DNA from 4 places in the Agarivorans litoreus genome. Region 2 is predicted to be linked to each of the others. Evidence: predicted binding sites of a transcription regulator. Region 2 holds the regulator's gene; each other region holds the start of a gene.

Region 1 (7,687 bases), 2.4 Mb from region 2:
TTTCGTAAGTCTCACGCTTGCGGTTTTCGCCACGACTAGTAGCAAAATCAAAGGCGGCCATATAAGAAGGGGCCGAACGAACCGAGTAGGTCTGTTCAGTGTCTAGGTGGGTCATTTCGCCGCCAAAGGTATAGCCAGCACCAATGCTTACATCCGCGAGTGCGGGCAGCGAAACACAGCACGCCAATAACAATCCTATTTTTCTTAGCATCAGTCACTTCCTGTTAGACACATCAACAGTGTCTAACATTCAGTAACTTAAACCAAGCTCAAATCGCCTTAAATTGATTAGTTATCACATCATAGTGATAACCAATAGTTTCTAAGCGGCGGGCTAAAGAACGCTCTTCAAATCCAAAGGTTAAGGCTAAGTCTTCAAGGCTATTGCATTCTAAGCGCAACTTCTCATTTACAATACCTAGCAAGATATTGGCTTCAAGGTTCAACATATAGCTTGCATCCATAATCGACTCCTCATCTATTGGCTGCATAGAGATAATTTGAGCTTAGTTAAACAATCCTCACTTTTGTAGCTAAGCGCTAGCAACAATGCTGTATTTTTTTGTTTACTTAAGTGATAAGCAACAAAAAGCCCGGCGAGTGCCGGGCTTTAATGAGATAACCTTGTATTAGATATCAAACTGTTCGCGCATTAGTGCTTCATACTCGGTACACCCGCCAACGTGTTTCTCGTCAACAAAAATCTGCGGTACAGTTTCAACCGGTTTACCTACAGTTTTTTCAAGGTCAGCCTTTGAGATGCCTTCAGCATGAATATCAACATAACGGTAGTTATAGTCTTCGTGTGCTTCGCTTAATTGCTCGGCGATCTGCTTGGCACGAACACAATAAGGGCAACCAGGACGACCAAAAATTACTGCAAACATCTTAAACTCCAAAACCAATGTGAATTAGCCTTACTATAACGGCTAGTCAGCAAATAAAAAAATCGAATATGTCATTACTAGCGATAGGTTGAATCTATCAAAGAAAATAGAACTTACTACTTAGCAAAATCTTTCAGCTGCCAGGGATTACTCTATCAACGCCAACAAGCGCGACTTAAACAGCCCTGCAAAGTTTTTACGCATCGCTTCATCTACCATGGGTTCAACACAATTAACGGTAATGCTTAAACAACCGCCAAGGCTTTGGGCACCCAGCCAAAAAATCGCCCCTACTAAATGCTGGGCCGCGGTAAAATAATATCGTTGTGGCACGATGTTAATTGAATCTAATTCAGCAAACATCGAATCTAAGCGGCCTAGGTTAGATAAGTGCATGCAGTTGAAACGGCCTGCCACTTGCTGCATTTCATCATCGGCCCGGCGAGGGGCTTGCGCGTTCCACCAATTATCATTGCACGACACCAAATGTAAGCCCGTCGCGACTTTTTCACGATAGGCCTGTTTGATTTGCTGCACACGCTGCCAAAAGTCTAGTGGTTCTTTGCCTTCAATCTCGAAAGAAAACATTGATACGTAACACGCCAGCTCTTGATGGTCGACCGGTGGTTCCACTATTGGCCGAACGTTAGCATTACCACCAGCACTAACCCCAATGGCAGGCGACTTAGCCAATGCTATAGCCGCTTCTGCTGCTGCACCATACAAAGCTATAGTTAGACTTACTTGGTGTTGGCGACATACCGCCAACAAGCGCTGAGATTGCTCTTGGCTAAAGCTTAACAACTCTAGTTTGTTATGCTGCTCTTGCTTAAGGCCAGTTTGATTTAACCACACTCCGGCTTGAGCAGCAGTAATTGGCTTTGCAAAGGGATTATCATTAATGGCGTATTCATCCAGTGCCAATGCATCATGCACACAAGCGCGCACTGACAAAGCTTGGATCTCGGGTACCGTCTGTTGAGCCACCTGTTCATGCCGTAATAACCACTCGGCCAGCAAGGACGCCGCCGACAGGCCATCACAAATACTGTGATGCATACTGATGATTAACCCCGACTGCTGCTGACCTAACAAAACCGATACCCGCCAAAGCGGACCGCCAACTTCAAGTGGAATATTGGTTTGCTGCTGCATGGTATCGCTTAATGCTTGCATAAAAGGCAGCTTAGTTTCATCTATATGAATAAACTCACATTCAGGTTGGCTAGCACACTCTTGCCACTGCCATTGCTGCGCGACTTGTTTTAAACACAGTGACAAAAACGGGTGGCGAAGTTGCAATAACTGATGGATTCGCGGAATAAAGTGAGTGTTTATCTTACCTGTTACTGTCACCGCATTTACTACCAGCATGGCACCGCTGCTGGTTAAGTCAGCAAACAATGACTCGGTTTTACCCAATTGGCGAATTGTCATCATAACCCCCTAAGGCAAGTAAACTGCAGATAACTCAATAGGCAGCAATCATTGCATAGTTGGGGCTTTAACTTTCACTATCTGGATCACCATGTTAAGTATTAAGGCTAAAGCCATCACGCTAAATATGATCGCCATCGCACTCGAGCTTGGCATCAAGGCGGTGGTTAATACACCAACCGCCAAAGCAGTGAGTGTCATTTGGGTAGTACCACTTAAAGCCGATACCGTGCCAGCTTGTCCAGAAAAGTGTCCAAATAAACCAGATTGAGAAATAGGATAAATAGCCCCAACACTAATGCTGATTAAGCTCATTGCTGTAATCACCCAAATTAATGAGCTTGAATGGGTGAGCAATATAAACGCCGCGATAAAGGGCAACAGTGAGGCTAACAACAAAATGCTCTGCTCTGTCCAGCGACCATTAAAGCGGCGAGTAAAGGCACTACCTAAAGCTAAGCCTGCTGCGGGGATTATCATCACCAACCCAAAGTCATCGGCTGACAAACCAAAATCATGCTGCAATATAAAAGGCGCGCTGCTGATCATATACATCAAACCAATACTGGCGATCCAAGCAAAGCTTGAGTAATGAATAAAGTGGCGATTAATGGCAAGACTCAAGTAGTTATTTAGAACTCGCTTCATATTAAGCGGCGGACCTACCTCTGTTTGTGTTTCAGGTAACAGCTTAGCGGCAATTACCAGTAAACTTGCCCCAGCAATACCAATGATCACAAACAAATAGTGCCAGCCCCAATAAGCCGTCACTATGCCACCAATAACCGGGCCTAAAACAGGAATAACCGAAGCCGCCATGCCCAACCAAGCAAAACCATGTTTTAGCTCTTTACCACGATAACTGTCACTGATTAAGCAACGCGCCAATATCTGATTACTTCCTGCGCCTAAACCTTGAATAAGTACCCCAGCTAATAACAAATCAAGATGATTAAAGCCCAAAAATGTGAGTAGGTTACCCAGCAGGAAAACAGCCTGCCCCAGCCAAAATACCCGCCGCCTGCCATAACTATCTGCTAGCGGGCCATAAAATAGTTGGGATATACCCAAGCCCAAAATAAACACCACGATAAGGCGCTGCACTAAGTGCTCTTCTACCGCAAAATGCATGGCCATTTCTGGTAAGGCAGGAGTCAACAGACCATTGGTTAATTGGGAACAAGCGATAAAGGCAATAGAAAAAAACAGCGGGATCCGTGAATAGCTCACTAATAAACTCCAATACATCAGCGTTCTTCATTGTAAAACAAAGCCAAAAGCGGATAATCATTCATCAAAGACATGATTTATTTCCTTACAGGAAACAATTAATCAAGGAGGCTGAATATGGATTGGTTGAACGCAGTGCAAACCTACATAGCAGTGGTAGAAAGCAGCAGCTTTGTACAAGCCGCCCAGCAACTCAACATCACTACCTCCGCCTGCAGTAAACGTATCTCATGGTTAGAGTCACAATTGCATTGCCAATTATTATTGCGCACGACTCGCAGGGTGCGCACCACCGAGCAAGGCCAGCAGTTTTATTTGCAAAGCTGCGATTGGTTAAGCCAGTTCAATAATATGCGCCAACAACTTGGCCCCTCTAGCCTTGGTTTAACTGGTAGCCTCTCTATTGGGGCTCCTGCGGTATCGGGCAGTTTATTTGTAACGCCCTTAATTGCATCATTTTTACCCAAGCACCCACACCTCAATATCGAGTTATTAGAAGTAGAGCCAGGGGAAATTCCAGATTTATCGCTCGATATTGTAGTGACGCGCCAGCTAGACAATTTTGATAGCGCCAGCTATCGCATGCTGCATCTATTCAATTACGCGGTGAAATGTTTTGCCAGCCCCACATTTTTGGCTAGCTGCGGCCCAATACAAAGTGCAAAGCAACTGCAAGCTCTGCCGCTATTGTTGGTGCAAGGGCAAATAAAAGCAGGCGGCGTAAAACTAAATGAAGGAACCGTGCTTAACCAAGCTTGTCGCTTTGTTACTCACGATCCTATGGCGGCCATTCAAGCAGCAGTTCACCACATGGGCGTAGTATTAGTATCGGAAGATCTGGTACAACAACATCTATTAGACGGGAAGTTAATTGAAGTACTGCCTGGCTTATTGTCTGAGCAACGCAGCGTATGCGCCTATTATCCGGCTCAGCGTTTTGAAAACCCCAATATCAGCGCCTTTTTACAGCACTTACGTGAACAAAGCCAAGCCGCCAGCAATAACCTTCAATAACTGGCAGCTTGTTTTGCTCAGCCTAGGCTGTTCCCACTTAACTAATTTCTATTTGCTGCTTTTCACTCACCTTAGCAACAGCTTTGGGCGCTTTAAGCATTAACAGGCCGTTGACTAATTCAGCGCTAATATCCTCAGCTTGAATTGCTTTACCAACATTAATGTTTCTTCGGAAAAAGCCACTACGACGTTCTTTGCGCAGTACATTGTCGCCCTGTTGTTGATGTTTCTGCTCAATTTTGGCTTGAATACTCAAAACACCATCGTGTAGCTGCACATCAATATCTTCCTTAGCCACACCAGGCAACTCGGCAACAAATAAGTAGCTATCTTCTTTGTCGATGATATCGACACGCGGTTGGAAAAAGCCATCATCACGCATGGCAAATTGTGGGCTAAAAAGCTGCTCCCATAAATGGTCTTCTCCAAACCAATGGTCTCTAGGTAACATGTTCATAATAAGCTCCTTAGTTATGCTCAACACTAAACAACAGCTTACTCAATCTAATTTTAGTTGAGACAAAGCAACCTAACTGGAGAGTGAAACCAAAAAAGCCAACGAGTTTGACCTAAAGCAAACTCATCGTTAACTAATGTTTTGGTGCTTAGAAAAGGTACAAATTATGCTGCAAAATGGCGGGTATAAAAAAACCGCTAGCCAAAGCTAGCGGTTTAGGATGTAACAAGCGTTAGTTCGAGTCACGAGTTAAAAAGGCAACTACGGGGTAGTTTACTCGGCCGCTTCAACATCTGATTCGCATTCTTTTGCTTCGATATCTTCACTGATTGGAAGGCGCACAAAAAAACCTTTACCAGTTGCAAAACAACGCATCGTTTGTTGTTGATCTTGTTCCATTTAGATAAATCTCCTAAGTTGTTGCAAGGGTGAAAAAGTTAAATGTTATGTTTAATTTCTCGTTATATTTTGCTTATTGCCACTTGCGTAAGTAAGGCTAGCTAGTGAATAAAAATTGCACAAGAAATAATCAGTAAAAATTCCATTTAGCCAAACATTTCTTGATCTAGCTCAGTCTTGCGGGAGGTAATCTATAGGCTTTTGCTAGAAATGTGAAGTACTAATTTACCACTTTGGGGATGCAAGCCAAATCCACAAAAAATAATACCCATTAAAAACAACAACTTAAAAATTCAGTAAAATATGGAAAAATAACACTTATAGCTATTTGATATGACAAAACCGAGCTATATATATATTTGGCTATATTTGTCATTTGCAGTAAAAATAACAATAGCTGAATCAGTCACTTACACTAAGCAGTCATCCAAACAAAGCGAAGCGAATAAATATTCAAAATAGCGACTAATGACATAAAGGATATTTATGAAGTTAGAGCGCAGACCGCTCATAGGCTAGGCTTAGCGCTTTTTGATTTTTACAAAATCGAAGAAAAGCCATAATGCAATAATGGTTGCCGACACCACCACACCATATTCTAGATAAAGATGGATATAACCAAGAAAAAAGCTTACCACGGGTAAAGCAAATACAAGCAACAAGGCCAACAACAAATAGCCCAAAATAGTCTCCTCTTTTTGTTAGATTATATCCTGAGAAATTCCCGCCAAGCTACTGCAAAGTAGGTAATTGAGAGCGATTTCACTGAGATATTAACTAAGGCAAGAAATAGCAAAATGAAAGCGTAATTAGGTAATACAATAACCTTTTCCGAATAAAGTAGGGCATCAAATTAGATGTTTTTTTGGGCGCTTATGATAGTCACTGTGAAAGTAGCGCTATTACACCGCCAATGGCAGCACAAAGCAAATAACCAAGGGCTTATTGGCATCCTATACTCAGCGCTGGATTATTCAAAGTAAGATTTAAGTTGCAGTTGCACGTGGCCATCTTTCCAAACAGTGGTATCGATTTGCGTTTTGCAAATTGCACACAAAATTTTGTTCGATAAGGTTAAGTGGCTCGACAAACGGTTACCTTTGACGCGAAACAGTAAATTACCCTGCGCTTGCCAACGCACACCACCACGCCAATTAGCGCGCCATTGCGGCACTTGCTGGTAACGTAAAAACTTAGATTGCTCTGTAGTATTCGTGGGAACTTGATTACGATTAGTGCTTAGCGCACTAAAATGTTGCTCTTGTAACCAGTTAATATCATTAAATAAATCGTTAGCAGCTTGAGGTTGTTCGAGCTCATTCTCAACACTAAAATCAAGTGCCAATGTAGGTTTTGCCTGAACCATGTTTGCCCACACCAATACTGCAATCATTAACGATAATGCAATACCCATAACAACCTCCAACGCACCATAAGTATTAGTTAACTACTTCCTCTTTTGGTTTAGTTAGCCTCTTGCACCCTAACAATATAATTAAAGCACCTTTATTAAAGAGTAGTAGAGCTAATGAATTCCTGCTATTTCCATGCCACTACTAAGTTTTTACACAGGTGGCGATTTACATTTTGCTAACTTTGTTCAACCTAGGCGTAACCTATCACACCGATAAACTTTACAAATTGGTTTGACCAATGGAAATAAGCGATACTTTTGTGCGAAGTTACTTGACTGTTAGGCCGTAGTTTTCTTTCATACACACCAAATGCGAAAAATTAGCTAACATGCAGTAGCTAACAAACATTTAATATGCAGCGACGTGTTGCCAACACAGCAACTCAACATAACAACCATTAGCAGGAACACACTATGCAAATCGGAATACCTAAGGAGATCTTCGACCAGGAGAGCCGGGTAGCCGCCACCCCAAAAACCGTAGAGCAGTTGCTTAAACTAGGCTTCTCTGTGGCAGTGGAAAGCGGTGCAGGAACAGCAGCCAGCTTTAATGATGATGCTTATAGCGAAGCAGGCGCAGAAATTGTAAGCAAAGAGCAAGCATTTCAAGCTGACCTCATCTTTAAGGTTAACGCTCCACTAGACGGAAGCGACAACACCACCGACGAACTTTCTCTTATAAAGGAAGGCGCAACGGTAGCCAGTTTTGCATGGCCTGCACAAAATCCAGAATTACTTGAAAAATTTAAAGCAGCCAAGGTTAACTTATTAGCCATGGACATGGTGCCACGGATTTCTCGTGCTCAATCTTTAGACGCTCGTAGCTCGCTAGCCAACGTAGACGGCTAC
Region 2 (7,687 bases):
AAAGTGTTTGGGAACATCCGTTCTTATGGGGTTCTAAGCGCACCGGACCTGATCTAGCACGTGTTGGCCAACGTTATTCTGATGAGTGGCACAGAGTGCACCTAATTAATCCACGCGATGTAGTACCTGAGTCGAACATGCCCGGTTTCCCTTGGTTAGAGGAAAACTTAGTAGATGGCTCATTAACAGGTAAGAAACTCGCGCTATTTAAAAACCATTTTGGCGTGCCTTATACCGATGCAGACATTGAAGGCGCAGAAGAGGCCGTTAAAGGCAAAACTGAAATGGAAGCTTTAATAGCCTACTTACAAGTGTTGGGTACAGCATTAAAATAAGGAGTTAGTTATGGACTTTGGTACATTTAGTGGCCTATATACAGCTTTCTTAATGGCGATTTTTGTAGGTATTTTTGCCTGGGCCTACAGTAAAAAACGCAAAAAGGATTTTGCTGAAGCTGCAAACTTGGTTTTTGCCGACGAGCCTGAAACTAGCCCGACAAAGGAATTTGAAGGAGCACAGAAAAAATGAGCACATTTTGGAGCGTGTGGATTACAGTAATAACCTTAGGCAGCATCGCAGGATGTTTCTTGCTACTTAGGGCATGTAATAAGAACAACACCGGCGTAAAAGAAGGTGAATCAATGGGCCACGAGTTCGACGGAATTGAGGAGTTAAACAACCCTCTTCCGAAGTGGTGGTCTTATATGTTTATTATCACCATTGTTTTCTCGTTGGTTTATTTAGCGGCCTACCCTGGCTTAGGTAACTGGCAAGGTTTCCTTGGTTGGAAGAGCTCAGAAATGGGTATAAAGAGCATTGCAGAAGGTCAAGAGCGTGTAGCAGCCTACGACGGCAATGTCGCTAACCAATATCAAGGTGAACTTGACAAAGCTGATGCTCGATTTGGCGAAGTTTTCCGTCAAGTTGCCTACAACGAGTCTGGCGAGTATCGAAGTGTAGAAGAGCTTTCTGAAGATCCAGCAGCGGTTAAAATTGGCCAACGTTTGTATCTACAAAACTGTTCACAATGTCATGGGTCTTCTGCTCGAGGTGGCAAAGGCTTTCCTAACTTAACCGATAACGATTGGTTATATGGTGGCAGTGGCGAGGCAATTAAAGCTAGTCTTATGCATGGTCGTCAAGGCCAAATGCCCGGTTGGGAAGCAGTATTAGGTGATGACGGTATCAAGGAAGTAACTGCCTATGTTTTAAGCTTATCCGGCCGTAAGGTTAACGACGTTGATGCCGCCAACGGTAAAAATCGCTTCGCCGTTTGTGCTGCCTGTCACGGTGCTGACGGTAAAGGAAACCAAGCAGTTGGAGCACCTAATCTAACCAACGGTATCTGGTTATACGGTGGTTCTCGTCGCGCTGTAGAAGACACTCTACGCTATGGTCGTAATGGTGTAATGCCAGCTTGGAAGGATATTCTAGGAGAAGATAAGATCCAGCTTATTTCCGCCTACGTATATCAGCTTTCTAAGAGCGAATAGACTTAAAATTTATAAAAAGCGACGCCTATGCGTCGCTTTTTTTGTTATATTTAAGCCCCCTTGTGAATGGAAGTATGCTGTTATGCAACAAGTTTGGTATAAACAATTTTGGCCGTGGTTTTTAATCGCGCTACCTATGGCTGCAGTGGTTGCAAGCCTGTTTACTTTTTATATAGCTGCTACAACCAACAACGATATGGTGGTTGAGTCTTACTACAAAAAAGGTAAGGCGATTAACGCTGACTTGTCGTTGATCGAAAAAGCTGAACAAATGGGGATAAAAGCAGCTGTTTCACCTGCCAATAATGGTTTGGTATTAGATATGGTTCTGCCAGACTCTATAAAGAACCAACCACTTAAAATTGAATTAGCACATAAAACCCTCGCTAAAAATGACCGCAGTTATGTTGTTACTGCAGATGCAAATGGTCGCTACCGCTTTGGCGATGATTTAAATGAGTCTGGCCGCTGGTTTATTCGAATTAGTCCAATGGATGATTCCTGGAGACTACAGGAAGAGCTACAACTACCGCTTTACAACGCAGAAGAAATCGATGGCAAGTAATCAAGGCCTGTGTTTCCACTGTAACGAAGTTATTCCCAAAGGCGTAAGTCTACATGTTTCAATTCTTGGTAGCTCTCAAGCGATGTGTTGCCAAGGTTGTGCTGCCGTTGCGCAAACAATTATTGAGAGTGGCTTAGAAGATTATTATCAACATAGAACAGCTGCCGCCCCAAGTGCTCAAGGGCTAGTACCAGACGCCTTGGTTAAAATGTTGGAATATGATGACGAAAGCGTTCAGCTAGAGTTTGTTGCACAGAATGAAAACAGCAAGGAAGTTTTACTCTCTATCGAAGGGATCGCCTGTGCTGCTTGTGCTTGGTTAATCGAAAAACAGTTATCGAATATTCCAGGTGTTCAAAAAATTCATGTTAACTCGACCACCCAGCGAGCGACGCTTGTGTGGGATGATAAACAAGTTAAGTTAAGTCAATTACTACAAAGTATTCATAAGCTTGGCTATAACGCCAATCCCTTTCAAACAGATAAGCAAGAAGAGATAGATCGAAAGCTATACCGCAGTCATTTACTCAAATTGGGTGTAGCCGGCCTAGCCACCATGCAAGTAATGATGTTTGCTATCGCCCTGTATGGCGACCTGTTTGAAGACATGGAGCTTATCTATCGAGATTACTTTCGCTGGGTTAGTCTTATTATGGCAACCCCAGTATTACTGTTCTCTGCACAGCCGTTTTATTTTGGTGCTTATCGAAGCCTCAAAGCTAAAACGCTCAATATGGATGTACCCGTTTCCATTGCCTTATTAGGCGCCTATAGTGCTTCGCTTTATGCCACAGTAAACGGCACCGGTGAAGTTTATTTTGAATCGGTTTCCATGTTCACTTTTTTGTTATTGCTGGGCCGGCTTCTCGAATTGCGAGCTAGACGCAAGGCCAGCGAAACCAGTTCAAATATGCTTAAGCTAGTACCTAAGTTGGCCATGAGAATTGATGAGACTGGACAGCAACAAAAGGTTGCGGCGAGCCAGCTTAAACAATCAGACATCATTGTTATTTTACCCGGCGAAGTGGTGCCAGCTGATGGACAAGTAGTGTTTGGAGAGAGTGAATTCGATGAGTCTTCGCTTACCGGCGAATCATTACCTATCACAAAGAAGCTAGGTGGTAAGGTTTTTGCCGGTACTATTAACCATGAACAAACCGTTCATTTAGAAGTTGAAGCGGTATCTCAAAACACCTTTATTGCTAATATCATGCGTTTGCAAGAGCAGGCTCAAAGTGAAAAACCTAAGATAGCAACAATAGCCGATAGCGTGGCTCGCTACTTTGTTTTTGGTTTGTTGGTGATTGCTGCACTAACCTACACCTACTGGCATTTTCATTCACCTGAAAATGCTTTCTGGATCACCTTGGCGGTTTTGGTTGCGACTTGTCCCTGCGCCTTATCTTTAGCAACCCCGGCAGCACTAACTGCAGCTACACACAAACTATCAAAAACGGGCTTATTGGTTAAACGGGGACACGTGTTAGAAAGTTTGGCCAAAGTTACGCATGTAGTATCTGATAAAACAGGCACACTTACCGAGGGTAAGTTACAGATAAAACACGTAATTTGCCTTGGTGATTTTAATGAAATAACAACTCTTAATCTGATTGGAGCTTTAGAAGCACAAAGCTCCCATCCAATTGCCAATGCCTTCAGCGAATACCAAGGCTACGCTGCAACTAATATTGAGCACCATACTGGCTTAGGCTTAAGTGGAGAAGTCGACGGTAAAAAGCTGAAACTCGGTAAAGCTTCCTTTTGTGATCAAACTGCTGAGCCAATAGCCGGAATGCTCGAATTGGTGTTAATGGTCGAAGATAAATTGGCTGCTAGAGTTTATCTTTCAGATACCATCAAAAAAGACGCGGTTAGTTTTTCACAGGGTTTAAAGGCTCGAGGTATTTCACTGTCGATGTTAACTGGGGATGACTCCGCCCAAGTGGAATATGTTGCAAAACAGTTACATATAACCGACATCGCTAGCGGGGCTTTACCACAACAAAAACTCGAAGTAGTTAAAACTAAAACGCAAAACTCCCCTCACCTATTAATGCTTGGTGACGGAGTAAACGATGGTCCAGTTTTGGCCGCCGCACCGCTATCAGTTGCTATGGGCTTGGGCACCGACATTGCAAAATCGAGTGCTGACGCTGTATTGTTGGGTAGCAAGCTTTCCACTTTGCTCTCCGCCATGGATCTTGCCAAAAAGACTAAAAAGATTATTGCTCAAAATCTGGCATGGGCCTTAGGGTATAATGCTTTAATTTTACCCTTAGCAGTGGCCGGAATAGTTACTCCTTATATGGCCGCTATTGGGATGTCATTATCATCCTTGGCGGTTCTCACTAATTCCTTAAGGTTAAACAAGCAATGAGTATTATTTTTGTCTTGATCCCCATCGCCCTGATCTTTGTATGTGTAGGAATTGGTATATTTTTCTGGGCAGTTAAAAGCGAGCAATTTGAAGATTTAGACCGCCAAGGTATTAACATTTTGTTTGATGATAAGAACAAAACCAAACAAGACAATGATTCTACAGACTGATTTTGTAGCAGCCTTTATCACCGGCCTTCTTGGCGCTACCCACTGTATTGCAATGTGTGGCGGAATCGCATGCATACTAGGTTCTCGTGCCAATAACTCTTCCAATAAGCTTTTAGTAAGTATTGGTTTTAACCTAGGTCGGATCCTAAGCTACTCTATTGCCGGTGCTATTGTTGCTGGTTCCATCCAAGCAATTAGCCAGGTTCATCAATCGCTTTATATGCTAGTAGTTTTACAGTGGTTCGCTGCAATAATGCTCATTTTACTCGGCATACACCTTACTCGATGGTGGTCAATTCTCACGCCAGTGGAACTACTTGGCAAAGGCTTATGGTCAAAGGTTCAACCCAAGGCAAGCAAGATGTTGGCACTGCAGCACCCAGCAGCCAGTTTACCATTAGGCATGTTATGGGGTTGGCTACCCTGTGGTTTGGTTTATTCAACTTTGGTATTAAGTGCTAGCCAAGCAAATTGGCTAAACGGAGCGGGTGTAATGTTTAGTTTTGGTTTAGGTACGTTTAGCGTGATGCTGTTGGCTGTATTACTGGGCCAGCAACTAACCAAACTAATGACAAATCGCATATTACAAGTTTGTTCAGGACTGAGTGTTTTGAGTTTAGGGATCTACCAAGTTGTTACATTGTTGTAGCAATAGATCTAGAAAATTTATTACATAAAGAGTAGAATTGCCTCGAACTCCTATAGCATAGTTTGAGTATGAGCATTAACCCAAAAGCTAGTCAAAGAATCCAAACTGGTGGTTGTGAAATTCACTGCCAAGATTGCAGTATTGCCCAGTTATGTATCCCTTTCTCTCTTAATGAGACAGAGCTAGATCGCTTAGATAGTATTATCGAGCGTAAAAAGCCTATACAGAAAGGCGAAGAAATATTTGCCGCTGGCGATAAGCTAAAAAGCTTATACGCTATCCGCTCAGGTACAATTAAGTCCTACACAATCACCGAACAAGGTGATGAGCAAATTACCGGCTTCCACTTGGCTGGTGATTTAGTTGGCTTCGACGCCATTAATAGCCAAGAGCATCCTAGTTTTGCCCAAGCTCTTGAAACATCCATGGTATGTGAAATTCCTTTCGACACCATGGATGAACTGTCTGCCACAATGCCTAAGTTACGCCGTCAAATGATGCGCTTAATGAGTAATGAGATTGTTGCAGACCAAGAAATGATTTTGCTACTAAGCAAAAAGAATGCTGAAGAACGTTTAGCTGCCTTTATTTATGGTTTATCACAACGCTTTTCGGAGCGAGGATTCTCTCCAAGAGAATTTCGTCTAACCATGACTCGTGGAGATATCGGAAACTATCTGGGACTAACTGTAGAAACCATTTCCCGTTTACTTGGTCGTTTCCAAAAAGCCGACATGATCGCAGTAAAAGGTAAATACATTTCAATCACTGATCGTGATGCACTGCGCCAACTAGCCGGTACTAAGCAAAGCTAACTACCTAATAACACTGACCTGATTTACATCAATCTATCAAAAAAAATCTAGGTCAGTGTTAACTATATCTAATTTATTCCTACCAATTTAAGCTAAAGTTAAGTAGCTATTCCAGAAGATTCTAGGAGCTGCTTTATGATTAAGTATCGTAATATTTTAGTGGTCATCGACCCTCTACATGACACCCAGGCGGCCTTGTCTCGCGCGGTGTTTCTTGCCCAAAAAGAAGACAAAGCAAAAATAAAAGCTCTACTTACTATTTACGACTTTTCTTACGAAATGACTTCGATGCTTTCTGGCGAAGAACGTGAAGCAATGCGCTCGGGTGTAATAGAAGAACGTAATGTTTGGTTGAGTGAAATAATTGCCGAAACAGACACCGCTGGGATAGAAATCGAAACCAAAGTTGTATGGAATAATCGCTTATATGAAAGCGTGATTGAAGAAGTTTTGGATTTTGGTCATGACCTAGTGGTAAAAGCGACTCACCCTCATCCAACATTACAATCGATTATTTTTACTCCTAACGATTGGCATATTTTGCGCAAATGTCCCACACCAGTATTAATGGTAAAAGACCATGATTGGCCCACTAACGGTAAAATTGTTGCCGCTATTCACGCTGGCGCAGAGGATGAAGAGCACCATAAGCTAAATGTGAAAATTGCCGATGAAGCAAAAGACCTGAGCAAATTACTAGAAGCTAATTTGCATGTGGTAACAGCTTATCCAGCAGCCCCAGTAAACATTGCCATCGAACTGCCAGACTTTGACCCACTTAAGTACAACAAAAACGTTATGGAGTACCATAAAACCGCGCTTAATAAATTTGTTGAAGAACAATTTGAGCAAGCGGTCACCACGCACCTTGAGGAAGGTTTGCCTGACGATGTAATCCCCGAAGTAGCAAATGAAATAGATGCAGAAATTGTTATTTTAGGTACCTCGGGTAGAAGCGGTTTTAGTGCGGCACTGATTGGTAATACAGCGGAACACGTTATCGATCAACTAGACTGCGATCTATTGGCGCTTAAACCACAAAATTTTGTGAGTCCATTTCAAAAATAGATAAGGCTAAACTAACGTTAAACATTGCTTAAGCAAGGCGGGGTTATATAATAGCCCCGCTTTTTTATTGGGAACACACTATGTCAGTTACAGCAAAACAACAATACAACCACAACAAGCTACAAAAGCGAATTCGACGTCATGTTGGACAGGCTATTGCCGACTACAACATGATTGAAGATGGCGACAAAGTAATGGTTTGTTTATCTGGTGGTAAAGACAGTTATGCCATGCTAGACATACTTTTAAACTTACGCGCCCACGCCCCGATAAACTTTGATGTTGTTGCTGTCAATTTAGATCAAAAACAACCTGGTTTTCCCGAACACATTTTGCCTGAATACCTTAAAAGTCTTGGTGTTGAATACAAGATCGTGGAAGAAGACACCTATTCAATAGTTAAGGACAAAATACCAGAAGGTAAAACAACTTGCTCGCTATGTTCACGTTTGCGTAGAGGTATTTTGTATAGAACAGCAACGGAACTCGGAGCAACTAAAATCGCCTTAGGTCATCACCGAGACGACATATTAGAAACGTTATTTTTGAA
Region 3 (7,687 bases), 4.3 Mb from region 2:
ATATTGGAGTTCTGCAAGTCGTCGAAGAATAGCCCTTTGATCAATTATATCGCCAACACTTAGGTGCAACATCATTTGCAAATAAGATTGAGGATCACCTAAACCGTAAATAGCAGAAACCGAAGCGACTAATACGACATCTCGTCGTTCTAATAAGGCTTTAGTGGCCGACAACCGCATTTGCTCGATGTGAGAGTTAACTGATGCATCTTTTTCAATGAATGTGTCAGTGGTCGGCACATAGGCTTCAGGTTGGTAGTAGTCATAGTAAGAAACAAAAAATTCCACCGCATTATTAGGGAAAAACTCTTTCATCTCACTATATAGTTGCGCAGCTAAGGTTTTGTTTGGCGCTAAGACAATGGTTGGCCTATTTTGCTCTGCAATAACATTCGCAATGGTGAATGTTTTACCTGAACCGGTAACTCCTAATAGTGTTTGATGTGCAAGGCCGTCTTCTAAACCTTCTATAAGGCTTGAAATTGCATTTGGTTGATCACCAGCTGGTTTGTATTCGGATACTAGGTCAAATGGTTTTTTCACTGCTCTACTACCAATCGTTTGTTTGTCTTGTTGTTTGTTATTCTACGCATAAGCTCCTCCAAACAAAAAGGTGTATTAGTGTCGAGTCGAATTTAGGAGCTCCCTAGCAGAGAATATCGCGAAAAAAAAATGAATAGCAGATAACGCCAATTGAGGGGGAATATAAAGTCTGTAGCAAAAAGTAATGCACAACATTTTTTTTGTAAAAGCAACAACTTTTTTCATCGGTTAAAAAACAACCTTAGGTGTGGCAAAAGACGTTAAGCCATTGAATAATATAAAGTAAATAGAAAAGTCGACATAGATCAATTTTACTCCTAAGCCGCGTATTTGGTGGGCTACAGAGATAAGCTGGCTTTTAATGCACACAGTTATCCACAAAAACGGTGGATAAGTTGTGTTAGGCACCTACAATTAAGGCTTTTATAAATTGTGTATAAAAATTGGTCGAGTGAAGTTTAATATAAAAAACTAATTTTTTATGAACATTAATTATCTGCGCATTTTTTGTACCAGCTGAACAAGTTTCGATCTGTAGTTTACAACAACTGGATGTAAGTTGAGCAAACAAACAGAAATTGTCATTTTTGACGCAGAATTAGTTGACACTTATAGGGGCAATTATTACTATGCGCCCCGCACTTAAGCAAAGCGATTCCCCAATAGCTCAGTTGGTAGAGCGGTGGACTGTTAATCCATGTGTCGTTGGTTCAAGCCCAACTTGGGGAGCCAAATCTCTTCGCTAAGTCAAAAATCAAGATTCCCCAATAGCTCAGTTGGTAGAGCGGTGGACTGTTAATCCATGTGTCGTTGGTTCAAGCCCAACTTGGGGAGCCAATCTTGATTACAATAGGTAAGACCTTATATGATTCCCCAATAGCTCAGTTGGTAGAGCGGTGGACTGTTAATCCATGTGTCGTTGGTTCAAGCCCAACTTGGGGAGCCAATCATATAATTAGATATACCTTACGATTCCCCAATAGCTCAGTTGGTAGAGCGGTGGACTGTTAATCCATGTGTCGTTGGTTCAAGCCCAACTTGGGGAGCCATTTCTTTATATCTAAAAAGCCTTATAATTCCCCAGTAGCTCAGTTGGTAGAGCGGTGGACTGTTAATCCATGTGTCGTTGGTTCAAGCCCAACCTGGGGAGCCAAATTTTTAACACTTCTCTTATCCTCTTTTCTAAATTAGTTAATCTAAAAATATATTACTTAATCCTAAGCATCTGATAGATAAGTCTTATGTTTGCATGTATCATTAATAGTGATTGCTGATTTATTAAACAGGTAGGATATGAAAGGCCTTAGAACATTTTTTGTTGTAAATGCTTTTTTATTTATCGCGCTATGGATTGCGCTAGTAGGGGTACATGTCCAATTATTTAAACTGGATTTAGCCCGCGAAAACCAACAAATTAATACCCTACTCGCTTTGCAATTAACTGAAGTAGGCCAACTTAATCAAGAATATTTAGCTAGTTTACGTAACCAACACCAATTAAGCTTTATATCTACTCAGCTAGCTGTTGATAATACATTAGCGTTAGTAGGCGCGCCGCAACATTGGTTAGTTGAACTCGCAGAACCGAGTAAAACTACCATGCAAACCATTGCAGTTGATAAGTACCAGGTCAACTTTAAACCCTCATTTGAATTTGTTAGTGATGGGTATTTGCGGCTATATCTCACCATTGCTGCACTTTGTGCAATGGGCTATATGTTAACGAGTCTTTTGTATATACGCGCAATGGCACGAGTTAAAAGTAAGCTTAAAAAACTAGTTAATGCTGAACGTTTTGTCGATGAGAAGCCAATACTTGGCGCCGTTGGTGAATTAATCAAAGATCAAAAGCAGCAATTTACTCAACAGATACGTCAACAAAAACATGCGATTCAACAATTGGAAAAGCAAGTTGCCTTAGATCCTTTAACCGGACAATTTAATCGGCATTCCTTCCGCCAACAAATGCAAGAAATGCTAAGAACACCCCCTAAAGACACAGTATTGTTTTTAGTTAGAGCTTCGCAGTTAGAAGAAATAAATAAAGCACGTGGTCACCAATCAGGTGATGAATACATTAGAGACATCGCTAAGATTATCGATATCAACCGCAAAGAATATTCATCAAGCTCGCTGTTTAGACTGTTAGGTGCAGAGTTCGCACTGATATTACCAAAGTTTCCTGCCAGTAGAGTCAGCCAAGTAGCACAAGCATTAAAATCCTCTTTAACTGAATACAGTAATGGTAAACAAATGCAAAGCGCTGCTTATACTGGTATAACCGAGCTTAAATCTGGAGACTCTATAGAGCGTGTTATTGCTCGTGCAGACGCAGCACTAGCAATTGCCCAAAGCCTCTCACCAAATGGCTGGGAGGTTGTGTTAGAAGATGATGAAACATTAGAAAGTAGCGAGCTGCAATGGCATGCTACGATAACATCCCTTATTGCCAAAAATTACTTTCGCGTTGCTTCTCAAGCCATTCAATCTTTGCACCGAACAATGCCTGCTTATCATGAGGTATTCATCCGTTTCTTAACTGAAAACAATCAACAACTTCCTACAGAAACAACCATGGTTATGGCTCAGCGTTTAGGTATGATTTTAGAGCTAGAGAAGGCAACAATTAGTTTTATCCTACGAACCATTTCAAGCCAAAATGCAGAGTACCGCTGGGGAATAAACCTAAGTAAATTAATTTTGACTGACCCAGATTTTTGTTCTTGGTTAACACAACAGCTACTCACCTACCCTAATTTAAAGTCTCGAGTTGTTTTTGAGTTAGAAGAAGAAATATTAGATATGCACTTAAGCAATGCCAGAAAGCTGTTTGAAGTACTTCGCCGGAACAGTTGCCACACTGCAATTTCAGATTTTGGTAACGGAATTGGTTCGTTTAAGTTGTTTAAAGAACTTAAACCTAACTACGTAAAAATTAGTAGCGATTTAGTTCAAGCACTAGAAAATGACAAAGCTAATCAACAATTTGTAAGTATGCTAGTTGAAGTGTCACACCGTTTAGGTTGCCAAGTTATTGCGCAAGGTGTCGAAACCTTAGAGCAAAAACAGCTGCTTGAATCTATGTATGTGGATAGTTTGCAGGGTTACTTAATCTCGCGCCCTGAGCTTATCGCTTAACTACTGAAGGGGTGGCAGTGAATAATTTGATTACTACTGCCTCGCCATTGTAATTTAGGGTCGGCCAGCTCTTGCACAAATTTACCGTCAATTAGAGTATCAACTTGCTTAACAATTGCCTGTTGTTGCGGGTTTAGTTCTTTTAGTTGATAGCCCGTCCACATCCAAATATCTTTGCCTAAGCACTCTTTTCTTACGCGCTCAACCAATCGTTGTACTGCGTCTAAATTATTTGGATGTAGTGGATCTCCACCACTCAAGCTAAGCCCTTTGCGCCTAATCCTAGCGTCGTTCAAATCGTCGATAATCTGTTGTTCTAGGTCATCAGTGTATGGGTGGCCGGCGTCGCAGCGCCAGGATTTTTGGTTATAACAACCGCGACAGTGGTGCTCGCAACCGGCAACAAACAAGGTACAGCGTGTACCTTGTCCGTTAACTACATCGACCGAATGGTAACTCAAATAGTTCATTTATAGATGTTTCACTCGGCGTTTAACTTCCTCTTGCTTACCATAGTTAAATGGTCGTGCATCGGGACTACCCAAGTAACCACATACTCGTCGTGTTACCGAAACTTTACTCGACTCAGTATTACCACAAGATGGGCATTCAAAGCCTTTACTGGTGCAGTTAAACTCACCGGTAAAATCACACTCATAACATTCATCAATTGGCGTGTTGGTGCCGTAATACGGAACACGACTATAGCTGTAATCCCACACATCCTCTAAGGCTTCGGTATTGTGCTGCATGTTTGGGTATTCACCGTAACAAATAAATCCGCCGCTAGTGACTGAAGGGTATGGCTGTTCAAAATCTATTTTGTCGAAGGGGTTAACCTTCTTTTCTACATCTAAGTGGAAACTATTGGTGTAGTAACCTTTATCTGTTACCCCCTCAATTACACCAAATTTTTTCGCGTCTAAACGACAGAAGCGATCACATAGGTTTTCACTTGGGGTACTGTATAAACTAAATGCGTAACCACTTTCTTTTTCCCAACGTAAAGTAGCTTGTTTTAATGCAGTAACAATACCTATCGCTTTTTGTTGTAACTGTTTATTGTCGTAAACGTGTTCATTGTTTCCGTATAGCGCGTTCACAGTCTCATGCAAACCGATGTAACCCAAAGAAATTGACGCGCGGCCATTTTCAAAGATTTTTGATACATCATCTTCTGCATTTAAGCGAACGCCACAAGCGCCCTCCATATATAAGATTGGGGCGACTTTGGCTTTTACCCCTTTAAGGCGAGAGATGCGGCTATCTAAACCATGTTTTGCAACACTTAAACGCTGCTCAAGTAGTTCGAAGAAACGTTGTTCATCACCTTTAGCTTCAATAGCAATACGAGGTAAGTTTAAGCTCACTACACCGAGGTTATTACGACCATCGTGAACATCTTTACCCTCTTCTTGATAGTGACCTAAGAAACTACGACAACCCATAGGTGTTTTAAATGAGCCCGTTACTTCGACAACTTTGTCGTAGTTTAGAATATCTGGGTACATACGTTTTGATGCACACTCTAAAGCTAACTGCTTAATATCGTAACTTGGATCTTCTTTTTTATGGTTTAAACCATCTTTAATAGCAAATACCAGCTTTGGAAATACTGCTGTTTTGGCATTTTTACCTAACCCGGCAATACGGTTCTCTAGGATTGAACGCTGAATTAATCGCGAGGCCCAGCAAGAGCCTAAGCCAAAACCAAAGGTAACAAATGGGGTTTGCCCATTCGCAGTGTGTAGGGTATTTACTTCATACTCTAAAGACTGGAACGCATCATGACACTCTTTTTCAGTTTGCGCTTTAGCGTAAGCTTCGGCGTCGGCTATTTGCCATTTTTTAGCAGTAGCTAAGTGCTTTTCATGGCTTTTAGTGACGTAAGGAGACAAAATCTCGTCGATACGATTAATCGTCGTGCCACCATAAATATGGCTGGCAACCTGAGCGATGATTTGGGCGGTAACTGCAGTTGCTGTTGAAATTGATTTTGGGGTTTCAATTTCAGCGTTACCCATCTTAAATCCACCGGTTAACATACCTTCTAAGTCGATAAGCATGCAGTTAAACATTGGGAAAAACGGTGCGTAATCTAAATCGTGAAAGTGAATTTCGCCAGTTTCGTGGGCTTTAACTACATCTCGCGGAAGTAAATGCGTTTTAGCATAGTGTTTTGCAACAATGCCAGCTAACAGATCGCGTTGAGTTGGAATAACCTTGCTATCTTTATTCGCATTTTCGTTTAGTAACGCTGCGTTGCTTTGTTCAACCAAACCACGGATCTCAGCATTTAACACGCTGCGCTTTTCACGAGCAACGTCGCGGTCGTGTCGATATTCAATGTAAGCACGTGCTAAAGTCTTGTTATCACTTTCCATTAAGTAGTTTTCAACAGATGACTGAATATCGTTGATATCTACTTCAGGTAAGTTCAAAAACTGCTCTGTTACTTGTTGGGCAATTTGTAATGCAACTAGGTTGTCCTTAACACCTAAAGCTTCAGCTGCTTTTAGCACTGCATCAACAATCCGCTTTGCGTCGTAAGGTACACGGCTTCCGTCTCGTTTTATCACGACTGTTTTCACGATTTACGCTCCAATTTCACTCACTCATTAAATAAAAAACTGTGGAACCCGCGCCACTAAAGGCTTCTAACAAAGAAACGCTCAAAAAAGCATCCAATGTGATGGTTATCCATATATTGTGGTTAAGGATTTTAGTTCCCACTAGATATAGTAGTCGAGAGATTTTAAGGATAAAGCAAATACAAATGATCGAGATCAACCGAAGCGTAAAAAGTAAATTTGATCGTGTAAAAATGACCCACAACTCACAGCAAATTTTTAGTGCCTTTCCCACATTGAACTCACGGTTGTTATACGCATCACAAACAAGGATAATAGCGGCTCGTTTCGCTGCTTCTAATTTTAATGACTGAATATTTATTGTTATTAATCAGTACCGTACTGGTTAACAATTTTGTGCTAGTTAAGTTCTTGGGCTTATGCCCATTTATGGGTGTGTCTAGCAAAGTTGAAACTGCTATAGGCATGGCATTAGCAACGACCTTTGTTCTTACACTAGCATCTATGTGTTCCTATCTTGTTGAGCAATATATCTTATTGCCACTAGATATTGTGTACCTGCGTACCATGAGTTTTATTCTAGTGATTGCCGTAGTAGTACAATTTACCGAGATGTTTGTGCAAAAAGCCAGCCCTGCACTACACCGTGTATTAGGCATTTACCTACCGCTTATCACCTCTAACTGTGCAGTATTAGGGGTGGCGCTACTAAACATTAATGAGCAGCATGATCTATTTGAATCAATTATCTATGGTTTTGGTGCAGCAGCGGGTTTCTCACTAGTGTTAATTTTGTTCTCAGCAATGCGTGAACGTCTAGTGGTAGCGGATATCCCACTGCCATTTAAGGGCGCAGCGATCGCCATGATCACAGCGGGGCTAATGTCTTTAGCCTTTGTCGGTTTTACTGGATTAATTAAGTAGTATGTTTAGATGTTAGAAGCACTTATTGCCATCACCCTCCTAGCCTTGGTATTTGGCGGAATACTGGGTTATGCCGCTATTAAATATAAAGTTGAAGGCAACCCAATTGCCGATCAAGTGGAAGCACTACTACCTCAAACACAGTGCGGACAATGTGGACATCCTGGCTGTCGCCCTTATGCGGAAGCCATCGCCAACGGCGAAGCCATAAACAAGTGCCCACCGGGTGGTGAAGAGACAGTAGTAAAGCTTGCTGAGTTACTTGGGGTTGAAGCGATCCCTCTTGATGAGTCAGCCGTAAAAGAAGATGACCGAAAGAAAGTGGCCTATATCGTAGAAGATGCGTGTATCGGTTGTACTAAATGCATTCAAGCTTGTCCTGTGGATGCCATTATGGGTGCAAATAAACATATGCATACCGTTATTACTAAAGAGTGTACCGGATGCGAGCTTTGTGTGGCCCCCTGCCCAACTGATTGTATTGAAATGCG
Region 4 (7,687 bases), 2.7 Mb from region 2:
AAGGAAAGTGGCGACGAAAACAATATCTACAGTTAACTGCACAACCGCCACGTACAATAAATAATACTCGGCTTTTATATTTATGCAGTAAACCGGGTACAGCGGCTTGGTGCTCTTCTAAGGGATCTTCGTTAAAGCCTGCTACTTCCATAAACTCGGCCTGTTGAGGCAAAACTTGCAGTAGCAGTGGGTCATTAGGGTTGGCTTTTTGCATGCGTTTGGCAAAGCTTAAAGGCACACGCATTGGGAATAATTTACGGGCTGCAATGTCTGATTGGAAGTTTTCCGGGTCTAATTGCAAAAATTGCAGCAGATCTTTGGGATCTGTGATGGCGTTTGCCAGCTCTTTTTGCCAATTACCCTGCACAGCAGCGTCGTTTCGCGGTATTATTCGCAACATTGAAATTGATATTACCTTGTAAGTAGAGGACCAAATGGCGTCATATAGTACCAGTGAATTCAAAGGCGGGCTAAAAATTATGCTCGACGGCGAACCATACGCAATTCTAGAAAACGAATTTGTAAAACCAGGCAAAGGCCAAGCATTTAACCGCGTTAAGTTACGCCGTTTATTAACCGGTAAAGTATTAGAAAAAACCTTTAAGTCGGGCGAATCTGTAGAAGCTGCCGACGTAATGGATTACGAATTAGCCTATTTATACAATGATGGCGAATTTTATCATTTTATGAACAACGATACTTTCGAGCAAATCGCCGCTGACGAAAAAGCGGTGGGCGATGCGGCCAAGTGGTTAGTTGAGCAAGACGTATGTGTTATTACCACTTGGAACGAAAATCCAATTGCTGTAATGCCACCTAACTTTGTAGAGTTAGAAGTGACAGAAACAGACCCAGGCCTTAAGGGCGATACTGCCGGTACTGGTGGTAAACCTGCTACTTTAAGCACTGGCGCGGTTGTGCGTGTGCCATTGTTTATTCAGATTGGTGAAGTGGTTAAGGTTGATACTCGCAGCGCCGAATATGTAGGCCGTGTAAAGTAATCACTACTTAAAAAATAGTAGGGAGCTTCGGCTCCCTTTTTTATTTCGTTTTTTGTGTAAGATCTAGTTTGATCAACTAACTTTTTAGATGAAAAATATGTTTGCTAGTTGAATAAAATTTCCTCGTTAATCGCTTTGATTTAAGTCAATTTTAAACTTTGCGCAATCGCGATTTGTCTGCAATGCTTAATCAACAACCCACTTAATGATAAAAAGGTTATCAGTATGGATGCAGTGATAGAAGCACCTGTAGGGCATGTAAGTAAGCGTTACTCCCATAAACTGAGTTTTGCGAGAGATGCAGGTGATTACCCAACCGGTGTGTTCGAGCAGTTAGCTTGTAAAGAAGCAGAACTGGATATGCTTAAACAGCGAGAGATGCAGTTAGAATCAGAAATTCGTTTACTTAAACGTAACTGCCAACGAGATATTAAAGTAGGCTGATCCCAACTCAGCGTATTTACTATTTAAGCTAGTAAAAGTGTTATCTGTGATAATTGGTTTTTAACTGGGTGTATTGTTGCACTGGCTGCCCTTTTACTAGGCTTAACTAAACGCTAAACTCCTCCAGCATCCGCAGTCGAAGCTGATATATCGTATTTCTTCTCGACATCTATTTTTTTTACCAATATGGCTAAACTTGGATGTTCCTATAGGTAGTCAGTTTTCTTAATTCATCTAACAACATTGAGTAGCTGTGCTAAGCGGTTCTATGTTTTGGCAAGGTATATTAAGTACTAAGTTTTTTAAATTCCGAATCCAAGGAGTAGGTATGCTGCTTGCTGTTGCGTCACTGATATTGATCTTAATTGCTGTGGTGCATTCCTATTTAGGTGAAAAGTACATTCTTATCCGTTGGTTTAAACGCGAGAACATTTCGCATTTATTGGGTGGTGAGCATTTACCAAGGACACTTTGCTAGCCTATTTTTTACTAAAGTTAAAAACTAATCTTGTCTGGTATTTGGGCTGATTAGTGCAATATGTTTTATCGAGGCACTTAGCGGGTAGCAATAATAAATTGCGAGCAGTTAGGGATGATGTAGTGGTGAAACAAAGTGGGCAATTAACTTAGCCCACTTTGTTTTTAGCTGTTTATACTAAGCCCAGTAACAGCAATGTTGCACAGGCGATTGAGCCAGCGAAGGCTACGCCATAGAACAATGCTTTTACTAAGTTGCCAGCGTGAATGCCGAAGTCATGTAGGGTATGGTAAAGGCGATGCATGCACAGCCAAAGTGGTAAGCTAATCACTACCCAAATTACCGCGGCACCTAACCAATGTTGAGAAAAGGCCAACAGCCGCTCATAAGAGAATTGCTCGCCGGGAATAATGCCCATTGGCACCAGTAAGCCAGTGATTAAAATAGCAATTGGTGTGAACAAGGCTGCAACCATGCCGCCCGCGCCAAACATTCCCCAAAATACCGGTTCATTAGAACGTTTCATTGGTGTCTCCTAAATCAAAACCAAGATTAAGCCGGCTAAGCTAATCACCGCCAAAGCGCCGTACATCCCACTCACTATCCAGCTGTCGGGTACGCGCTTTTGGCCTAGCCAAATGTTGGCGGCTTTAGGGGCTAAGCTAAACCAGGTAATACTGTGGTAAAGCGTCCAGGCAAGGCTAAGTATGTGAAATACTACCCAGCCTGGTTGGCTCATTGCAGCTAGCCAACCGTTAAAGGCCTCGGCCCCTTGGCTTAAACGAAATAACCCAAACAGCAATACAAAGCTGTAAATAGCAATCACTAGGCTTGAGCCTTCACGGATGATGTATTTGGTATGAAACGTGTTTTTTAGCCACCACGTTGCACCCATTTTTCTTTCATAAGGTTTACGTTTGCTCATGCTTACTCTCCTGGCTTGAACATGGCTATTACATAGTCTTTGGCGCTATCTACTTTACCAAGTTGAATCGCTGCTGCTGGGTCTACATCTTTCGGACATACCTTCGAGCAGTAACCAACAAAGGTACAGCCCCATGCGCCTTCTTCAGCATTGACTATTTTCATACGCTCGGCCTTGCCAGCGTCACGGCTGTCTTGGTTGTAGCGATGCAATAGTGCGAGTGCAGCAGGTCCAGTGAAAGATTTGTCTAAGCCATATTGCGGACATGCCGCGTAACAAAGGCCACAGTTAATGCACATCGAAAATTGACGATATTGCGCCATTTGCTTAGGTGACTGGGTGTGACAGCCATCTTCTAAGGCGCGTGGCTTATCGTTGATGATGTAAGGTTTTATGGCTTCTAACTTCTCAATGAAGTCGCTCATGTCTACCACTAAATCACGTTCGATAGGAAAGTTTGCTAGAGCCTCTACCTTCATGCCATTGGGGTAATCACGCAAGAAGGTTTTACAGCCTAACTTAGGAACGCCATCTACCATCATGCCGCAGCTACCACAAATAGCCATGCGGCAAGACCAGCGGTAGCTAAGGGTAGGGTCAAGTTCGTCTTTAATGTAAGCCAAGGCTTCTAGCAGCGACATTTCGCGGGTGTAAGGAACGTCGTAGCTTTGCCATACCGGCTCGTTGTCGCTTTCTGGGCGGTAGCGCAGAATATCGATTTTCATCGTTTCGGCCATGTTAATTTGCCTCCGCTTGTTTTTTGGCTGCTTCTTGGGCATCGGCGGCTGCGCCGTAAACACGTTCGGCAGGTTGAGATTTGGTGATCTTCACATCGCTGTAGCTAATCTCTGGTGCACTGTCAGGGCGGTAATTAGCTAAAGTGTGTTTAAGGAAATTCACATCATCACGCTGCTCATAACCATCAATACGCTGGTGCGAGCCGCGGCTCTCTTTGCGGTTAATCGCCGAGACCGCCATCGCTTCGGCTACGTCTAATAAGTAACCAAGTTCTACAGCGTAGAGCCATTCGGTATTAAACACTTCGCTGTCGTCTACCAACTTAATGTTTTTGTAGCGCTGTTTTAGCTCGGCAATTTTATCGATGGTTTGTTGCATGGTTTCTGCGGTGCGGTAAATGCCCACGCCAGCTTCCATGGTACGACCTAACTCGTTGCGAATATCTGAGGTTTTTTCATCACCTTGATTCGATTTTAAGGCTTGGTACTTAGCCAGAGTTTGCTCTGCTTGCTCAAGCAATGAAGCACTGTCGCTATGCTCACTCACAATCGCATTGCGTGCTGCCGATTCGCCCGCTACTTGACCAAATACGGTTATTTCGGTCAGCGAGTTAGAGCCTAAACGGTTGGCGCCATGCAAGCCAACTGATGAACATTCACCCGCGGCATATAAGCCTTTTAGTGAAGTAGCGCAGCGGCCGTCGGTTTCAATGCCACCCATGGTGTAGTGCACGGTTGGCCGCACTGGAATCGGTTCTTTAACTGGGTCTACGCCCATGTAGGCTTTTGCCAATTCACAAATAAACGGTAAGCGTTCTAGTAAGTAGTCTTCGCCTAAGTGGGTAAGGTCGAGATTTACGTAGTCGCCATTTGGCCCTTCAATGGTGCGACCAAGTTGCGCTTCTTGCCAAAAGCACTGGCTTAAACGGTCTCGAGGCCCTAGCTCCATGTATTTGTTTTTAGGTTCGCCAACTGGCGTTTCTGGCCCTAGGCCGTAGTCTTGCAAGTAACGGTAGCCATCTTTGTTGGTAAGAATGCCGCCTTCACCACGACAGCCCTCGGTCATTAAAATGCCTGAGCCGGGTAAACCAGTAGGGTGATATTGGACAAACTCCATATCACGCAGTGCTACGCCATGACGATAAGCCAAGGCCATACCGTCGCCAGTCACAATGCCGCCGTTGGTATTAAAGCGATAAACGCGACCTGCACCGCCAGTGGCAATAATCACTGACTTAGCTTGAATAAGCTTGGCTACGCCTTCAGCGATATCTAAAGCGATAACCCCTTTTACTTGGCCGTCTTCTACGACTAGGTCGAGCACAAAATGCTCGTCGTAGCGCTTAATGCTGGGGTACTTGGTTGAAGTTTGAAACAAGGTATGAAGAATGTGGAAGCCACTTTTATCGGCAGCAAACCAAGTTCGCTCGATTTTCATGCCGCCAAAACGGCGTACGTTTACACTGCCATCGGGACGACGTGACCAAGGGCAGCCCCAGTGTTCTAGTTGAGTAAGTTCTTTGGGCGCGCGCTCAACAAAAAAGTCCACCACGTCTTGTTCACACAACCAATCTCCACCCGATACGGTGTCGTTAAAGTGGTTATCAAAGCTATCGTGATCTTGAGCTACACCTGCAGCACCACCCTCTGCGGCAACGGTGTGGCTGCGCATTGGATATACTTTTGAAATTAATGCTACTTCTAACTCGGGGTGTTGTTCTGCAACTTCAATGGCGGCGCGTAAACCTGCGCCCCCAGCGCCAACAATGGCGACATCAGTTTTGATTAGTTCCACGCTTTTCTCCATACGAAATAAGCCTACAATGATTGTGCGGGTATTAACTTTTTGATGCTTGACTAAAATCAAATATTGACGCTACTTTGTGCAAGCTGCTGAGATAATTTAGCTTTTGAGATATAACTCCCGCTTTTGTTAGCAAAGTGGTATAAAACCCCGCGACAATTTCTAACTCAATGCAGGAAAAAATTTGCATGTCTGAAACACTTTGGCAACCCTCTGCAAGTATTCAATCACTTCAGCAAAGAGCAAAAATCATTAACAAAATCAGATGTTTTTTTGCCAAACGTGAGGTGATGGAAGTCGACACACCTTGTTTAAGCCAAGCCTGCGTGAGTGACGTACACTTGCATAGCTTTAGTACAACCTTGTCGGGGCCAGCAGCACCCAAAACCATGCCTTTGTATTTACAAACCTCGCCCGAGTTTCACATGAAGCGTTTGTTAGCTGCTGGTAGTGGCTGCATTTATCAGCTGGCTAAGGCTTTTCGTAATGAAGAGGCTGGGCGTGTTCATAACCCAGAGTTCACTATGTTGGAGTGGTACCGTATTGGCTTTGACCATTTTGCCTTAATGGATGAAATGGATGAGTTAATCACCGAGGTATTGGCTTGTGATAAGGCAGAGCGTTTAAGCTATGTTGAAGCCTTTGAGCGACACCTTGGCATCAATCCTCTTAATGCTAGCCACGCTGAGTTTGTTGCAGTAGCTAAACGCCTATCAGTTGAAGACTTGGTGGCGAATGAGCCTGATCGAGACACTATTTTACAGCTGTTATTTAGCTTGGGCGTTGAGCCTAAAATTGGCCAGTTGCGCCCTTGTTTTGTTTATCACTTTCCAGCATCACAAGCCGCACTAGCTAAAATTTCAGCAAAAGATCCGCAAGTGGCAGAACGCTTTGAGTTATATTTTAAAGGCGTAGAGTTAGCCAATGGCTTTCATGAACTCACCGACGCTAAGGAGCAAGCTGCGCGTTTTGCTAAAGACCAGCAGGTTCGGGAAAATATGGGCTTGGCTGCTGCGCAAGTGGATCAGCATTTTTTAGCTGCTTTAGCGGCAGGCCTCCCCGCTTGTGCAGGCGTTGCTCTAGGCATCGACCGCCTGTTGATGTTGGCGTTAGGCACACCTAACATTCAAGCGGTGCAAAGTTTTAGCGTAGACAGAGCGTAAATAAACAAACGGGAGTTGCGCTCCCATTTGTTTTTGGTTTTATAGGATCACCATCATCGCGATATACAGCAGTGCCAAGCCGGTGCAGCCAATAATCCCGCCTACTTTTATTAAGTCTTTGGTTTCGATAAAGCCGGTTGAGTAAGCCAAGGCGTTGGGCGGGGTGCTAACGGGTAACATCATGCCTAAGGAAGCCGACAGGGCAACAATAATCAGCAGAGTAGTGATGCCGCCGTCACCATCCAAACCATGCAAGCTGGTGGCAACTGCCGCCGCAATGGGCATAATTAAGTTGGCGGTGGCAGTGTTCGACATAAAGTTCGCCATCACCACACAAATAATCGATAGCACCACAATGACCGCTAACGTGGGCAGGCTAGCAAAATCGATAGATGTAGCTATTTTGGCGGCTAAGCCACTTTTTTCTAATGCCATGCCCATGGCGATACCACCGGCCACTAACCATAGTACATCCCAGTTAAATAGCTTGAGATCGTCTTTGCCAATGACTCCGGTTAAGGTAAACACCGCTAAAGGAATAATAGCCACTACGTAACTGTTCATGCCGTGCCAGGCGGTGCTTAGCCACAGTAAGATGGTGAGCGCAAAAGTGGCATACACAATGTAAGCGCGAGTGCTTTGTTGAAAATGACCTTTCAAATTTAGTTCTAATACACCGGTTTTTGAGGGGTAGAGCTTGCACAATAAAAACCATGCAATGGCCAGCTGAATGATAACAAAGGGAATGCCAAAGGCCATCCAAGACGCAAAGGTGATTTGCCCTTCGGGAATATATTGAAGGGCAATGGCATTTGGTGGCGTCCCAATCGGGGTGCCTATTCCGCCAGTATTGGCAGCAACAGGAATGGCTAAAATAAGCCCTTTCATCCCTAAATCGTTACGTGGAGCTGCAGCGATTAACGGGCCAACTATGGCTAGCATCATTACTGTGGTGGCGGTGTTACTCATAAACATACTGAACACGGCAGTAATTAGCATAATGCCGAGCATGATCATTGGAATGCGCTTGCCAAATGGCCTAAGGAGTACGCGGGCTAAGTTGTTGTCTAGCTCAAACTTAGAGGCGCCAATAGCCAGAGCAAACCCACCCATAAATAGAATAATAATTGGCGAA

Evidence for each region. The regulator FNR, encoded in region 2, switches genes on or off when oxygen is low (the NO sensors DNR and NnrR bind a similar motif). The targets are predictions, from matches to a motif close to TTGATCTAGATCAA.
Region 1: K5L93_RS08735 (Hsp20/alpha crystallin family protein) is a predicted target of FNR. The motif match lies at 5,133-5,146, and genes of this name have one in related genera.
Region 3: nrdD (anaerobic ribonucleoside-triphosphate reductase) is a predicted target of FNR. The motif match lies at 6,458-6,471, and genes of this name have one in related genera.
Region 4: frdA (fumarate reductase (quinol) flavoprotein subunit) is a predicted target of FNR. The motif match lies at 5,439-5,452, and genes of this name have one in related genera.

Annotation. Positions count from the first base shown of each region.
Region 1 is NZ_BLPI01000001.1:1,882,049-1,889,735, forward strand. Features, by position in the region: gene K5L93_RS08705 (hypothetical protein) at 1-211, opposite strand, end outside; gene K5L93_RS08710 (DUF4250 domain-containing protein) at 270-464, opposite strand; gene K5L93_RS08715 (GrxA family glutaredoxin) at 630-887, opposite strand; gene K5L93_RS08720 (condensation domain-containing protein) at 1,035-2,324, opposite strand; gene K5L93_RS08725 (MFS transporter) at 2,373-3,572, opposite strand; gene K5L93_RS08730 (LysR family transcriptional regulator) at 3,672-4,568, shown strand; gene K5L93_RS08735 (Hsp20/alpha crystallin family protein) at 4,606-5,025, opposite strand; gene K5L93_RS20170 (hypothetical protein) at 5,299-5,424, opposite strand; gene K5L93_RS08740 (hypothetical protein) at 5,946-6,107, opposite strand; gene K5L93_RS08745 (hypothetical protein) at 6,395-6,838, opposite strand; gene K5L93_RS08750 (Re/Si-specific NAD(P)(+) transhydrogenase subunit alpha) at 7,253-7,687, shown strand, end outside.
Region 2 is NZ_BLPI01000001.1:4,314,029-4,321,715, reverse strand. Features, by position in the region: gene ccoO (cytochrome-c oxidase, cbb3-type subunit II) at 1-335, shown strand, start outside; gene K5L93_RS19935 (cbb3-type cytochrome oxidase subunit 3) at 346-528, shown strand; gene ccoP (cytochrome-c oxidase, cbb3-type subunit III) at 525-1,493, shown strand; gene K5L93_RS19925 (FixH family protein) at 1,576-2,058, shown strand; gene K5L93_RS19920 (heavy metal translocating P-type ATPase) at 2,048-4,435, shown strand; gene ccoS (cbb3-type cytochrome oxidase assembly protein CcoS) at 4,432-4,605, shown strand; gene K5L93_RS19910 (sulfite exporter TauE/SafE family protein) at 4,589-5,254, shown strand; gene fnr (fumarate/nitrate reduction transcriptional regulator Fnr) at 5,323-6,069, shown strand; gene uspE (universal stress protein UspE) at 6,205-7,137, shown strand; gene ttcA (tRNA 2-thiocytidine(32) synthetase TtcA) at 7,218-7,687, shown strand, end outside.
Region 3 is NZ_BLPI01000001.1:19,461-27,147, forward strand. Features, by position in the region: gene uvrB (excinuclease ABC subunit UvrB) at 1-543, opposite strand, end outside; tRNA gene K5L93_RS00105 (tRNA-Asn) at 1,200-1,275, shown strand; tRNA gene K5L93_RS00110 (tRNA-Asn) at 1,305-1,380, shown strand; tRNA gene K5L93_RS00115 (tRNA-Asn) at 1,414-1,489, shown strand; tRNA gene K5L93_RS00120 (tRNA-Asn) at 1,517-1,592, shown strand; tRNA gene K5L93_RS00125 (tRNA-Asn) at 1,621-1,696, shown strand; gene K5L93_RS00130 (EAL domain-containing protein) at 1,837-3,681, shown strand; gene nrdG (anaerobic ribonucleoside-triphosphate reductase-activating protein) at 3,678-4,151, opposite strand; gene nrdD (anaerobic ribonucleoside-triphosphate reductase) at 4,152-6,272, opposite strand; gene rsxA (electron transport complex subunit RsxA) at 6,618-7,196, shown strand; gene rsxB (electron transport complex subunit RsxB) at 7,206-7,687, shown strand, end outside.
Region 4 is NZ_BLPI01000001.1:1,564,940-1,572,626, reverse strand. Features, by position in the region: gene epmB (EF-P beta-lysylation protein EpmB) at 1-400, opposite strand, end outside; gene efp (elongation factor P) at 435-1,001, shown strand; gene K5L93_RS07235 (hypothetical protein) at 1,227-1,445, shown strand; gene K5L93_RS07230 (hypothetical protein) at 1,774-1,923, shown strand; gene frdD (fumarate reductase subunit FrdD) at 2,096-2,449, opposite strand; gene K5L93_RS07220 (fumarate reductase subunit C) at 2,459-2,848, opposite strand; gene K5L93_RS07215 (succinate dehydrogenase/fumarate reductase iron-sulfur subunit) at 2,851-3,585, opposite strand; gene frdA (fumarate reductase (quinol) flavoprotein subunit) at 3,587-5,380, opposite strand; gene epmA (elongation factor P--(R)-beta-lysine ligase) at 5,578-6,552, shown strand; gene K5L93_RS07200 (SLC13 family permease) at 6,592-7,687, opposite strand, start outside.